Regions from separate parts of the Sporolactobacillus pectinivorans genome, predicted to be linked through region 1. Evidence: riboswitches for the same ligand, from Rfam matches in the RefSeq annotation. Region 1 holds a riboswitch; each other region holds the start of a gene.
What was found. Region 1 has a riboswitch for S-adenosylmethionine ahead of COP04_RS13030 (Fur-regulated basic protein FbpA). Riboswitches for the same ligand answer to the same signal wherever they lie in the genome.
Positions count from the first base shown of each region.

Region 2: it holds a riboswitch for S-adenosylmethionine, as region 1 does, so the genes downstream of both, COP04_RS18225 (ABC transporter substrate-binding protein) here and COP04_RS13030 (Fur-regulated basic protein FbpA) in region 1, are expected to answer to the same signal.
Region 3: it holds a riboswitch for S-adenosylmethionine, as region 1 does, so the genes downstream of both, COP04_RS00470 (MetQ/NlpA family ABC transporter substrate-binding protein) here and COP04_RS13030 (Fur-regulated basic protein FbpA) in region 1, are expected to answer to the same signal.
Region 4: it holds a riboswitch for S-adenosylmethionine, as region 1 does, so the genes downstream of both, COP04_RS05125 (ABC transporter substrate-binding protein) here and COP04_RS13030 (Fur-regulated basic protein FbpA) in region 1, are expected to answer to the same signal.

Region 1 is NZ_NXGA01000001.1:2,683,627-2,686,711, forward strand. Features, by position in the region: gene COP04_RS13025 (ArnT family glycosyltransferase) at 1-884, opposite strand, end outside; SAM riboswitch class I at 1,159-1,262, shown strand; gene COP04_RS13030 (Fur-regulated basic protein FbpA) at 1,344-1,508, shown strand; gene COP04_RS13035 (S53 family peptidase) at 1,846-3,085, opposite strand, start outside.
Region 2 is NZ_NXGA01000001.1:3,726,876-3,729,960, reverse strand. Features, by position in the region: gene COP04_RS18225 (ABC transporter substrate-binding protein) at 1-1,330, opposite strand, end outside; SAM riboswitch class I at 1,689-1,789, opposite strand; gene COP04_RS18220 (AMP-binding protein) at 2,479-3,085, opposite strand, start outside.
Region 3 is NZ_NXGA01000001.1:92,630-95,714, forward strand. Features, by position in the region: gene COP04_RS00460 (methionine ABC transporter permease) at 1-93, opposite strand, end outside; gene COP04_RS00465 (methionine ABC transporter ATP-binding protein) at 95-1,108, opposite strand; gene COP04_RS00470 (MetQ/NlpA family ABC transporter substrate-binding protein) at 1,121-1,939, opposite strand; SAM riboswitch class I at 2,062-2,176, opposite strand; partial or broken gene COP04_RS00480 (transposase zinc-binding domain-containing protein) at 2,766-3,085, opposite strand, start outside.
Region 4 is NZ_NXGA01000001.1:1,045,744-1,048,828, forward strand. Features, by position in the region: gene COP04_RS05120 (beta-galactosidase) at 1-1,504, shown strand, start outside; SAM riboswitch class I at 1,637-1,740, shown strand; gene COP04_RS05125 (ABC transporter substrate-binding protein) at 1,910-3,085, shown strand, end outside.

The DNA.
Region 1 (3,085 bases):
CTATCTCCGCTTCCAGATTGATCAGTCTTGGAAACAGACGTTCTTGATCGATTGGCGGCGGACGTCCCCCCCTGCATACCTGTACTGCCCGAACTCCGCTGCCCGGTCAGCCGTGAAATCCCATTATAACCGAGAGCCAGTTCAAGTACGGAATTCGTCTGACTGCTTCCGATGTAAGGACGGTTGCTGGCAGGTACCGAATCGACGATCACTGCCCATGACAGGGAAACTGCGGCAAGGACAACGGTAGCCAGTCCTAAGTGGATAAGCTTTTTCTTCCAGCCTGTTTTCATGGCCAGCCAATAGAAAAGATATACGGCCGGAAGTACCATAAACGCCTCGAGCATCTTGACGTTAAAACCAATGCCGACAAGCAGGACACTGATGATCAGCCAGCGCATTTTTCCACTGTCGGCCGCTTTGACAACCGCCCACGCGGCAATCATCAGAGTCAGGATTAAGATACTATCCACATTGTTGGTTCTGGCAACAGTTGTAAAAATCGGTGTCAGTGCCAGTGAAATCCCGCTGATAAAGGCAGCTGTCCGACCGGCTTTCTTCTTGACCATCTGATACAGAATCATGCAGGAGATAACACCTGCCGCTGCTTCCGGGAACAGGACGCTGAAATTGCCGAAACCGAAAATCTTTGCGCTCAACGTCTGAAGCCAGAGTGCGACCGGCGGTTTGTCCACTGTAATAAATCCTGCCGGGTCAAATGACGCATAAAAGAAATTGTGGAAATTCTTCATCATGCTCTTGACCGCTATAGTGTAGTATTCATTTGTTCCGGCCTTGTTTAACAGAAAAAAATTCAAAAGCAGTGAAAAGACAGTAACGGTAAGAAAATAATAATCCAATGTTTTTTTCTTCAACCTGTCCAAGCAAAGTTCCTCCTCAGCCGTTGCGTTTTTGATAGTTCAGAATGGCCATCTCATAGTACGATTGTCACCTAACTGTCTTAAAATAAGCTTAACTTTTCTTTTCTTTTCCATAAAAATGGATAGTGTACCGGGAAACTTAAAACAGCCACCCGTGAAACAGGTGACCGTTTTGAATTTTTACAGATCATCATTCATCAAAAGTATATATGGTTTCATTTCATAGTTGACAACCGTGATTAATGCGTTTATGATGAGGTCAATTGAATAACTTTCCTACTTATCCAGAGAGGCGGAGGGATTGGCCCAATGAAACCTCAGCAACCGGTCGTTGTAGACACGGTGCTAATTCCAATAAGTGTTTTGCTTTGAAGATAAGTTGAGAAGATCTAAAAGATCGCCTTCTCTTCTTTTCTGAAGAGAAGGTTTTATTTTTTCACACAAGAAAGGAGCACATGTTAAATGAGTGCTTTATTACGACAGGTTGTGGAGATTAGACGTCAAGAACTTATTGATCAGCTGATCGAGGCAGATGTATTCAAAAAAGACGGAAAGCAGCTTTTTGAATTGACGTTAACAGAACTGGAAAACGAATACAGATCCCTTCGATCAAGGTCACATTTTTAAAAAAGGACCGACAAAAAATTCAAGCTTTTTTCAGGTCAGAGAAAGCTTTCACCTCCGGTTTTAGATTTGGGTGTTATGCAGATAAAAAGGACCAGGGCAATGAGGATGTTCATTTGGACTATACGATCCTCCGACTGTGAAAACCGATATTTTTTTGTGTGACGACTGATTTATTTACAGGATGACCGATATTTTTCCGTGACGGCTGATTTATTTGTGGGAACCTAATTTTTATTATTCTAGTTTTTATAAATGAGCCGTGGTACGGCAAACGAGTGAGATGAGTCCTTCATTTCATCTCACTCGCTAAGGTTATTGCTGAATTTCATTGCTTCAGTTATACCCGAAAGACACCGGCAAGATTTGTACCAATAGGGCTTCCCATACCGGTACACGCATCCCATCCTGTACGGGCATCATAAGCGTTAGCTTCCCGGCTTGAATCATTATTTCCCTTTGTGATATCTCGCAGTGAAGAACGTGAAGATCCTCCATATAGCGTGGGATTCATAAATCCAACCGGGCGGCCGAGATCCTGATTGATCAGAGCGATAAGTCCTGCCCAAAGCGGTGCAACAGCACTGGTCCCGCCAATGACTGTCCGCTGCCCGTCCACTAAAATCCGGTAACCCGTTTCGGGATCCGCATTGCCGGCAACATCCGGAACTCCGCGACCAACCTTTGCCCCTGGGTTGGCAGAAGGCGGCACTTGAGCGGACATCTGCCATTCGGGAAGAGCAAAATATTGGCTGACGCCGCCTCCCGTGCTACTGTCCGGCCCGTCATTCCAAACGGTTTCGTCCGCAATGACCGCCCCTGTCCCTTCCAGCCTTGTGCCGCCACAGGCAAGATTATTCGGGCTGGATGCGGGAAAATCTACATGAACGAGACCGTCATCGACACCATCAGAAGAACCGCGATCCCCTGCCGCACTGCAAATTGTGACACCGAGCGCACGAGCGTCTTGGAACGCACGATCCATCGCTTGCATCGCCTGTTCTGACCAATTACTCTCCGCACTGCCCCAGCTGATCGAAACAACAGAAGGTTTATTTTCGTTATCATGAACAGCTTTGTTGATTGCATTCAGAAAACCAGCATCCGTATTGGAAGCGAAATAAACAGCGATTTTCACTCCCGGTGCAACCGCCCCCGCTACTTCAATATCCAGAACAACTTCACCATCCGCACCATTGGCGTCCCCAGTCGGCTGATTGCCGGCACCATTCACCGGAACTGCAATCACTACCGGTGCATCAATACCCAATTCTGTAAAATATTCGTTCAACTCACTTGGATTATACCCACCTCCCAGTTCAATAATCCCGATACATTGCTGACTTGCCTTGCTGTCGGTGGGAAAACTGTATAGTTGAGCGACTTGCTCTGGTGTATACGATTTCGATGTCTGCCGACTCTGAACCGCGTTCTTAGTCTCACGGAGAATCTGGAAATGCGTTCTTGCCTGGGGACGATTGTCAAGTCCAAAAACATTTTCAATAATCCCGGCAAGGTCCTTTGGAATTTTGATCGAATCGCTGTGCCCACGATAGGTAAAATTCGGATGTTTGTATCGC
Region 2 (3,085 bases), 1.0 Mb from region 1:
TCGGAGATAAAGTATATTGAACGGCGAACAAATCAAATTTATGCTTCGCAGCTTTGGCCAGAAGATTGGAAAGATCCTGAGTCTGTACATTTACATTAATACCAATGGTCTTCAGATCGGCTGCAATAATATTAGCTGCCTGGACGAAAGTACTGTCACCGGAATCAACAAGAAAAGTCAATTGTTTTGATTTGTCCCAATGTGCTTCTTTAACCAGTTTTTTTGCCTGATCCAAATCAAACTTGACCGGCTTGATCGATGAGTCAAAGTATGGGCTGTAAGACGTAACGAAGCCATCAACTACCTCACCGTTTCCATTCAGTAAACTTTTCACGATCTGTTCTCGATTTGTAGCCAGTTGAATGGCCTTTCTAATTCGCACATCAGAAATTGTTTTGGTATTTAATAAAACGAGCTGATTCGTCAATGGCTGCTCTAAGACTGTTTTTACATTGCTTAATTTTTGAACGTTTTTATAATCTTCTTGTGGAAAGACACCCAATGTTTGTTGAACAAAATCAATTTCTCCAGATTTAAGCCCAGGATACAGTTGGCTTGCCGGAACAACTTTTAGGTTTAGATATTTAATTTTGGGTGCGCCTTTCCAGTAATTCTCGTTTGCCGTATAAGAGATATAATGATTCGAATCGTAATTTATCAATCTGTAAGGACCGCTGATTACGGTCGGTTTATTGAACCAGCTGTATTTGCTTAATTTATCAGGACTCACATTTTTTAGAACGTGCTTTGGAATTGTAAACAGATATCGCCCTATAGTATTATCAAAGGTTGCGAGCGACAGCGGGCTCTTTGTAATAAACGCTACTGTTTTATTGTCTACCTTTTTCAGGCCTGCGATATTCTTCGCCCCTTCCGGAGAATTTCCATTTTCATCAAATCCTTTTAATGCAGCATATCCGCCAATATTTACATTTCCGACCTTGGGATCGGTTAATCTCAGAACAGAGAAAATCACATCATCCGCTGTGATATCCTGACCATCCGACCACTTTGCATTTTTATTAATTTTGACGGTAAATGTCCGATTATCTTTTGTTGTAATGCTGTTCGCCAGCTGGCCGACAACATTCAGCTTGCTATCCAGTTCAATTAACGGCAGAAAACTGAACCCGATCGCGTATTTGCTTAATTCAGTAGCATCTATTAACAACGGATTGATCGTTGTCAATGAATCGGTAACGCCAATATTGACAACATTTTTATTAATCTTATTTCCAGTCGTCCCGCCGGGCGCACTGCTGCATCCTGTGAGCATTAAAATAACTAAAAGAAAAGATAAAATACAAACTATTTCCTTTTTAAATTTCATTGATACGCCTCCTCGTAAATTATTTTTAAATCTATGAAACCGGCTTTATGATTCTCCTGATCTCAATCTGTTCGTCAGTTACATAACAATTGTCTTTGCGAGATATTATTCTTTTATCCTGGCAGAACCGCTGCAGCGCCGATGATCATACCTTGCCATACATTCTGTGATCGTCGCACTCACCTGGCTGAATCAAAAAGATGGGGATTGGTTAACTCTATTGATAGTTTGCGTTTCTGCCCAGTTCTATTGAGCATTATCTGTCCCAATTTAGCTGGGAAAATTTAAAGTTGGGTATATAGAGACATAAATAAGGCTCCTTTTCACAGAATCAGAAAAGCAGCCTTTTTGCCGTCTCTTCTTATCTGTCAGAATTTAATCTGTTGGAATTGACACCATACACACTGTGCTGGTTGTCGGGTTTCATTGGGCCAGTCCCTCCGCCGCTCTTGATAAGAATGTTGATATTCATTTTTAAAAACAGGTCTTGCGAAACGTTTCTGCCTGACCATGCCCGGACGCGTTCCGGACTTTTGTTGCGCTGATCATTAGCTAAATTATAATTCATACTATTCGTATGTCAATATAATTTATTAAATTGTTTTGCAGTGCAAAGTGGACAGGAAGTCTATAACTGGGCATTAAAGACATTCAGTTACGCAGTTCGCGTTCTGCCGCGCAACAGTGAAATTTATTTGAACGACTGATATGAACCGAAGTCGCATCTAATCCGGAGAAAGTCGCACCTAATTTTTCGAGTCGTTTCGAGCCGTACTGAAATGGTTGCACCTAATTTCCTGGGTTGCATCGAAACGCATGAGGTATTGCTAGATACAGGTACTTTATTTGTTGCGCAGTACGCCCTTACTGCGCAACAATTCAAATAAGTTATCATGACATTCAATTGTTCGGCCACCGTTTTCATGACGAATCAAAAGAAAAAAGAGAACTTTTACGCGCATTGCTGGAACAGCGCTAAAAAATCCTCTGAAGAAAAAAGATGGAAAGACTTTACCTATTGAATGCGGACGGTATATACAGCTAACTCCTTCGAGTTGGCCGTCATCAAGTATTACGAACGAATAACATCATCCGACGTGGGTGCTGTTCTTTCGGCAAATGGGATTCTTTTCGTTTGCCAGATGCAATCAGGCGAGGTTCATACCACATCGCCTGACTTTCCGTGTCGTTGTTTTTTCAAATCCTTTTTCAAGAACTTCAAACACACGGATGTGTTTATAATCCGGCATTTTTTTGTTCACTTCATCAACAATCGATTTTACCATGGCTTGTATTTCTTCTTTTGCAGGAAGATGACCGATTATTTTGGCAACACAATCAATGTCCGGGAATATTTTGGCCTTCACGCAGGCACCTCCATTGCGATCATTTCCGGTAAGAATAAGTGCTTCACTGATCGTTTCCTTTTCCAAGAGCCGCGCTTCCAATTCCTCGGGATAAATGTTTTTGCCATTAGCTGTTACGATCACATTCTTCATACGCCCTTTGATATACAAAGCCCCGTCTCTATCGATGCATCCCAAATCACCGGTCCGGAAATAGCCGTTGCTGAAAGTGTCGGCCGTGGCCACCGGATCGTTATAGTAACCAAGCATGATGTTATCGCCCTTGGCAAGAATTTCGCCGACCCCGGCTTCATTTGGACTGTCTATCATCAATTTGACGCCAGGAATAGCAACGCCGGTAGATTTGGCATTGAAATAAAAATCATTATTTCCCGCCAGCAGAGGGGCA
Region 3 (3,085 bases), 2.6 Mb from region 1:
AATTGACAGGATCAAAGCGATGGCAGTCATTTCCAGAGTCTGAATAAATGCCACCCAAATGGCACTGCCCCACAAATTGAAAAATTCAGCCATATCAGACATTCACTTCTTCCACAATAATATGTTCCGCCCGCAAAAAAGCTATCGCATCCTTGATCGTGTCTGTATTCCCCTTCAGGTGCACCAGCAGATTGCCGATTGACTGATCCTTTAGCTGATCGATGCCGCCGGCAATGATGCTCGGCAGAACATCAAACGTCTTGGCAAGCGTCGCAAGCGCCGGGTCTTTTGCAGACTCACCGAGAAAAGTCAGATTCACAAGTTCCCCGGTCGACAGCAGCTGTTTATAAATAGGTTCAGGTATCTTGAATCTGGACTCATTCCGGACAAACTGTTTGGTCAGCGGTTCCTTAGGCTTGGTAAAAATATCGACGACAGAGCCTTGTTCAACGATTCGTCCCTTTTCCATAACCGCCACACGGTCGCAGACTCTTTGAATGACGTTTAATTCATGAGTAATCAGGAAGATCGTAATCCCAAGCTCTTTGTTTACCTTGAGCAGAAGTTCCAAAATCGAATCCGTCGTGTTTGGATCCAGTGCACTCGTCGCTTCATCGCTAAGCAGCACTTCCGGTTCATGAGCAAGTGCGCGGGCAATGGCCACACGCTGCTTCTGACCACCCGACAGCTGGCTTGGAAAAGCTTTGCTGCGATCCTTCAAACCGACGATCTCAAGATACTTTTCGGTTCTCGCTTTGATTACTTTTTTAGGCACACCCTCCAATTTTAAAGGAATGGCGACATTATCGTAAACATTGGCGGTTTCAAGAAGGTTATACCCCTGAAAGATCATACCGATCTTCCGGCGAAGCTTCCGAAGGTTCTTACGGCGAAGTTTATTAATATCCGTTCCGTCTACAAAAACGTCACCGCTCGTCGGGCGTTCCAGTAGATTGACGCAGCGGATCAGCGTGCTCTTCCCCGCCCCGCTGTAACCAATAACGCCGAAAATCTCTCCCTTTTGAATTTCCAGCGAGACATCTTTCAGCGCTTCAATTTTATTTTTTCCCGCGACAAATGTTTTGGATACATGATGTAATTCAATCATTGCAATAACTCCTTACCATTCCGGAACTACTGAACCGCCGAATTGTTTTTCGATGAAGGTTTTTACTTCTGGTGAATGATAATATTTCTCGATTGTTTTAACTACTTTGTCATTTTTATCAGACGTACGAACAACGAAATAGTTCGGATATGGATTGTTGATGAGCGGTTCATGGAAAATGGAATCCTTCAGCACCGTCAGACCGGCTCCCATTGCGAAGTTCGTATTGATCGCTGCGGCTGCAACTTCGTTAAGCTGCTGCGGAAGCTGAGCTGCATCCAGTTCAATGATTTGCAGATGTTTCGGATTGCTGATCACATCCCGCTTAGTCGCGGTAACATTTGCTCCCGTTCTCAATTTGATCACACCGGCTTTTTCAAACAGCTGAAGTGCGCGGAGCTCATTGGCAGGATCGTTCGGGACAGCGATTTTGTCACCGTTTTTCAGGTCTTTCAGATTTTTAATGCTCTTAGAATAGATGCCCATCGGAAAAGCGACCGTTTTGAATGCGGCAGCAATCTTATACCCCTTATTTTGAATCTGGTCCTTCAGGAAGGGCATGGTCTGGTAGCTGTTCGCATCCAGTTCGTTATCATTAAGGGCAATGTTAGGCTGGTTATAATCATTAAAAACTTTCAGATGGATCGTCAAGCCGTCTTTTTTGGCCAGTTTTGCCACTTCTTCCATGACCTGCTGATGCGGTCCGCCTGTTACACCCACAGTGATATCTTTCGTACTTAAACCGGCTGAGGAGCTGTTACCACATGCTGAAAGTGCAAATGCTAAGGCAAGGATCAATAATAACGACAACGCTTTGACATACTTTTTCAATGTGCTTCCCCCAAATCTTTATGTTATTACTCGTGTTTCCAGCAATCTCCATACTCTGCTCCAGAAAAGAACGGCATGAAAAAAGCTCCTCCGTTAAGAGAAGCTGATCATTTTCAATTCTTCTCTTATCTCTCAGAATCCGGATATACGGATTCTGCAGGAATTGGCACCCTAATCAAAAATCAATTGGGTTGCCGGGTTTCATCGGGCCAGTCCCTCCGCCACTCTGGATAAGGAGTATTTAATTGGCTAGTGACTTGATTGTACATTGAAATTGATTCTGTGTCAAAAGTTTGTCGAATTTTTTTTATAAATTTTTTATCCAGAACCATCATCATAGTACAAATAAGTACGGGGTTAGAACTGACATACTCAACTCCCCCACACAATAAAGTAAGAAGGACAAAAGCTGCATAAGATCAGGATTCATGGATTTTACTTCGTATAAGATACATTTTACATAGTAATATTGATCCTTTATTCAAGCAATATAGGAGTAAATATGTTCAATAAATCCAATAAAATATTGGAATACTAAATCTAAAGGTATTAAAATTAAGACTGTACTCAATTGCTACTTAAAGGCGGTTTTTTATGAAAGAGCCAAAAAATATTGGATTCATTATCCTGATCACTGTGCTTGTTGTAGTGTTACTAATGAATATATATTTTTATTTCCGCACAAAAAGTATGGCAGATTTTGCTTATGCAATAGGGATCTTTATTGTATTAATTGTTAATTTGATTGTCATTAAATATAGAAGGTCGCATTAAAAACCCCCTCATAAAAATGTTTACGAACGAGTTTAAGCACGACCGTCTGCTACTGTTTGCGAAGCATGGAAAAAGGGATAAAATCATAGGACTTCCACTCACCTTTTTTCGTGATACCCCCTATATTCATCAGCATACGGATTGAAGTTCACCTGCGATCCAAAGGTATGCAAGCCCGCGATGATTGACCTTCAGGACATCTTCCTTCAACAGCCGGCTCCATTCCACTCACTCCGACTGAATAGGTGGTACAAAAACAACCTTTGCAGTGAAACAGAAGTTTTCGAACATCATGGCACCCCTCACAGACCAAAAGCTTGAACCCTTTTCTAAAGTTACCGCAGTTTCTGAATTTCTCGACTTCTTTAAGGA
Region 4 (3,085 bases), 1.6 Mb from region 1:
GTATGGTGCGATCGCAAAATTAAATAAAAGCTGGTCGACGGATTTCTGGAGTCAGCGATATTACGCATGGGAAGAAATCAACCTTCCAGGGAAAATGCCGGCGCAGCACAATCCGAATCAGCAGGTGGACTATAAACGTTTTATGAATGATTCCATTCTGGATTTATTTAAAATGGAACGGGATATCATCAAAAACTATACACCGCGGATTCCGGTGATGACCAATCTGATGGGGCTGCATAAGCCAATCAACGGTTTTATGTGGGCTAAGAAGATGGATCTAGTCACATGGGACGCTTATCCGGATCCCTTCCAGCATGTCCCTTATGAATACTTTATGGCACATGATTTGACACGGAGCCTGAAGAAACAACCTTTTTTGTTAATGGAGCAGGCGCCCGGTGCGGTCAATTGGCGGGAACAAAATGCTGTAAAAACACCCGGGCAGATGCGCTTGTGGAGTTATGAGGCGGTGGCTCACGGAGCGGATGGCATCATGTTCTTTCAGTGGCGGGCATCACAGGGAGGAGCGGAGAAGTTTCACAGCGGAATGGTTCCCCACTCCAATGATGAAGACAGCCGCAGTTTCCGGGAAGTGGCTGCGCTTGGACAGGAATTGAAAAAGTGCCGCGAGCTGGTTGGCACAACATTCAAGGCGGAAGTTGCGATTGTTTTTGATTGGGAAAACTGGTGGGCTTTGGAGCAAAGTTCAAAACCATCGAATCTCGTCCGGTATGCCTCCGAACTGGGCACCTATTACCGTACTCTTCGCGAACTGAACATTAGTGCTGATTTTGTCCCTTTCGAAGAAGATTTAACACCTTATCGTGTTGTACTGGCGCCGGCCAGTTATCAGGTGCCGCAATCTTTTACTGAAAAAGTGAAAGCATATGTCCGGCATGGAGGAATCTTTCTGACCAACTTCTTCAGCGGGATTGTCGATCTTTCCGACCGGGTCTATCTCGGCGGTTATCCCGGGGCATACCGAGAGCTGCTCGGCATCTACGTTGAGGAATTCGCACCAATGAAGAAAGGACAGGTTCACCAAATCGCAACGCCATGGGGAGATTCATCGATCCGGATCTGGGAAGAGTACATTCAACTGCGAGGAGCTGGCGCACTGGCGACATTCAAAAACGGTTATCTCACAGGTATGCCTGCAGTCACCAGCCATGCCTACGGAAAGGGACAGGCCTATTATGTCGGCACTCATCCCGATACAGTCTATCTGAAACATCTGCTTATCGGCATCATGGAAAGAACTCAAGTTTTCCCGCCACTGAGCGTGCCTGAAGATGTGGAAGTAACGGTGCGTGAAAGCCACAATATAAAATACTATTTTATTCTCAACCATTCCGATACTGAAAAAATGTTCGCCATTGATCCGATCTTTGTTGATCTTTTAACCGGACGTGAGGAAAGTAGACTAATCAAACTGGCACCGAGGGATGTTAAGATTCTGAGGGCAGAAAAAGAGAAAATCAGTTATGAAAAAACAGATTGAACGGGATTTAAATATCAGCTGTTATTTGATACTGTCAAAATACAAATTAATTCTATCAAATAAATAGGTTTTAATGATTGACAGCGTCAGTCTTACCCTTTATAGTAGTTACATCAACTCAATTGAATATAATTCTTATCTAGAGCGGCGGAGGGACTGGCCCAGTGAAGCCCGACAACCAGCACATGGTGCACGGTGTTAATTCCAGGAACACGATGGTGTTCAAAAGATGAGAGGGACGGATAACAACAGGCCTTTTTATCTTTGCGGCTTGTTTTTTTTGCCGCTGAAAAAAGCGTAGGCAGAGGACATAGAGATATCAATCATCTGCCTGCGCCGCCATTGCATTCTAGAGAGACTATATTTCAGAGGGGAAATTGTGTTAACAGCGGGGGGAAGTTGATTTTGAAGAAATCTTTGGTTGTCCTTTTGGCTCTTATTTTTATATTAACGTTAAGCGCATGCGGGTCAAACAATACAGCATCAAACAATAGTAAAAACGGAGGGTCGTTAACGGTTGCCGTACCCGGTGATCCACTTGTTCTGAACCCTAATTACGCCAGCGACCGAGTAACCCTGACGATTCAACAGGCGCTCTATTCGCCCCTGTTTTACATCAACGGGAGAAACGTTACACCGGCATTGGCGGATAAGCTGACCGCCTCAAAGGATCAACTGAAATATACGCTGATTCTGAAGAAAAATCTGAAATGGAGTGACGGTACGCCCCTCACGGCAGATGATATTGTCTTCACGCTGAATTCGATCCTTGACACGAAACAGAACAGTGATCTCCGCGGGAACTTTGTCTTTAACAACGAACCTGTAAAAGTTGCGGCGATCAACAAAAATACGGTTGTCTTCACCTTACCCACGGTGGCACCGGCTTTTCCGCTAAGTCTGGAACAGCTTTATCCAATTCCGCAGCACGTGTTTAAAAACGAAGGCGATCTCCAGAAGAGTACGAAGAATAATCATCCGGTCGGTTCCGGCCCTTTCCGGTTTGTTACCTATAAATCCGGCCAATATGTAGAAACGCAGCGGAATAACTATTATTTCGGCGGGAAAGCACATCTTGATAAAGTTATTTTCCAGATTACAAAAGATCAAAATGCAGCCAACCTTGCACTTGAAAATGGAAGTATTCAATTGAAAGCCATTCAGCCGGCTGATGTAAAGAATGTGACTAGCAGGGGAAATACAGAAGTTATTTCATATCCTGAATATCGCTTGAACTATGCAGTCTTCAATGAGAATGTGCCGGCATTTAAAAACAAAACATTCCGCCAGGCATTGTCCTATGCGCTTAACCGTGAGGACGTTATCAAATCTGCATATGGGTCGAGCAAGTACGGCGTGCCTGCCTCATCGATCTTTACTTCCGATGTAAAATTCCAGGATACGAACGTCCAAGCTTATCCTTATAATCTGACAAAAGCGAGACAACTTTTGGGTAAGAGCAAAGTGGATACGAAGCAACCGCTTTCTATTATTTACCTGAATAATAATCCGGCTCAGGAAAGCATTGCCCTTTATTTCCAGCAACAGTTTAAAAAAATCGGCTTGAATCTTCAGCTGAAA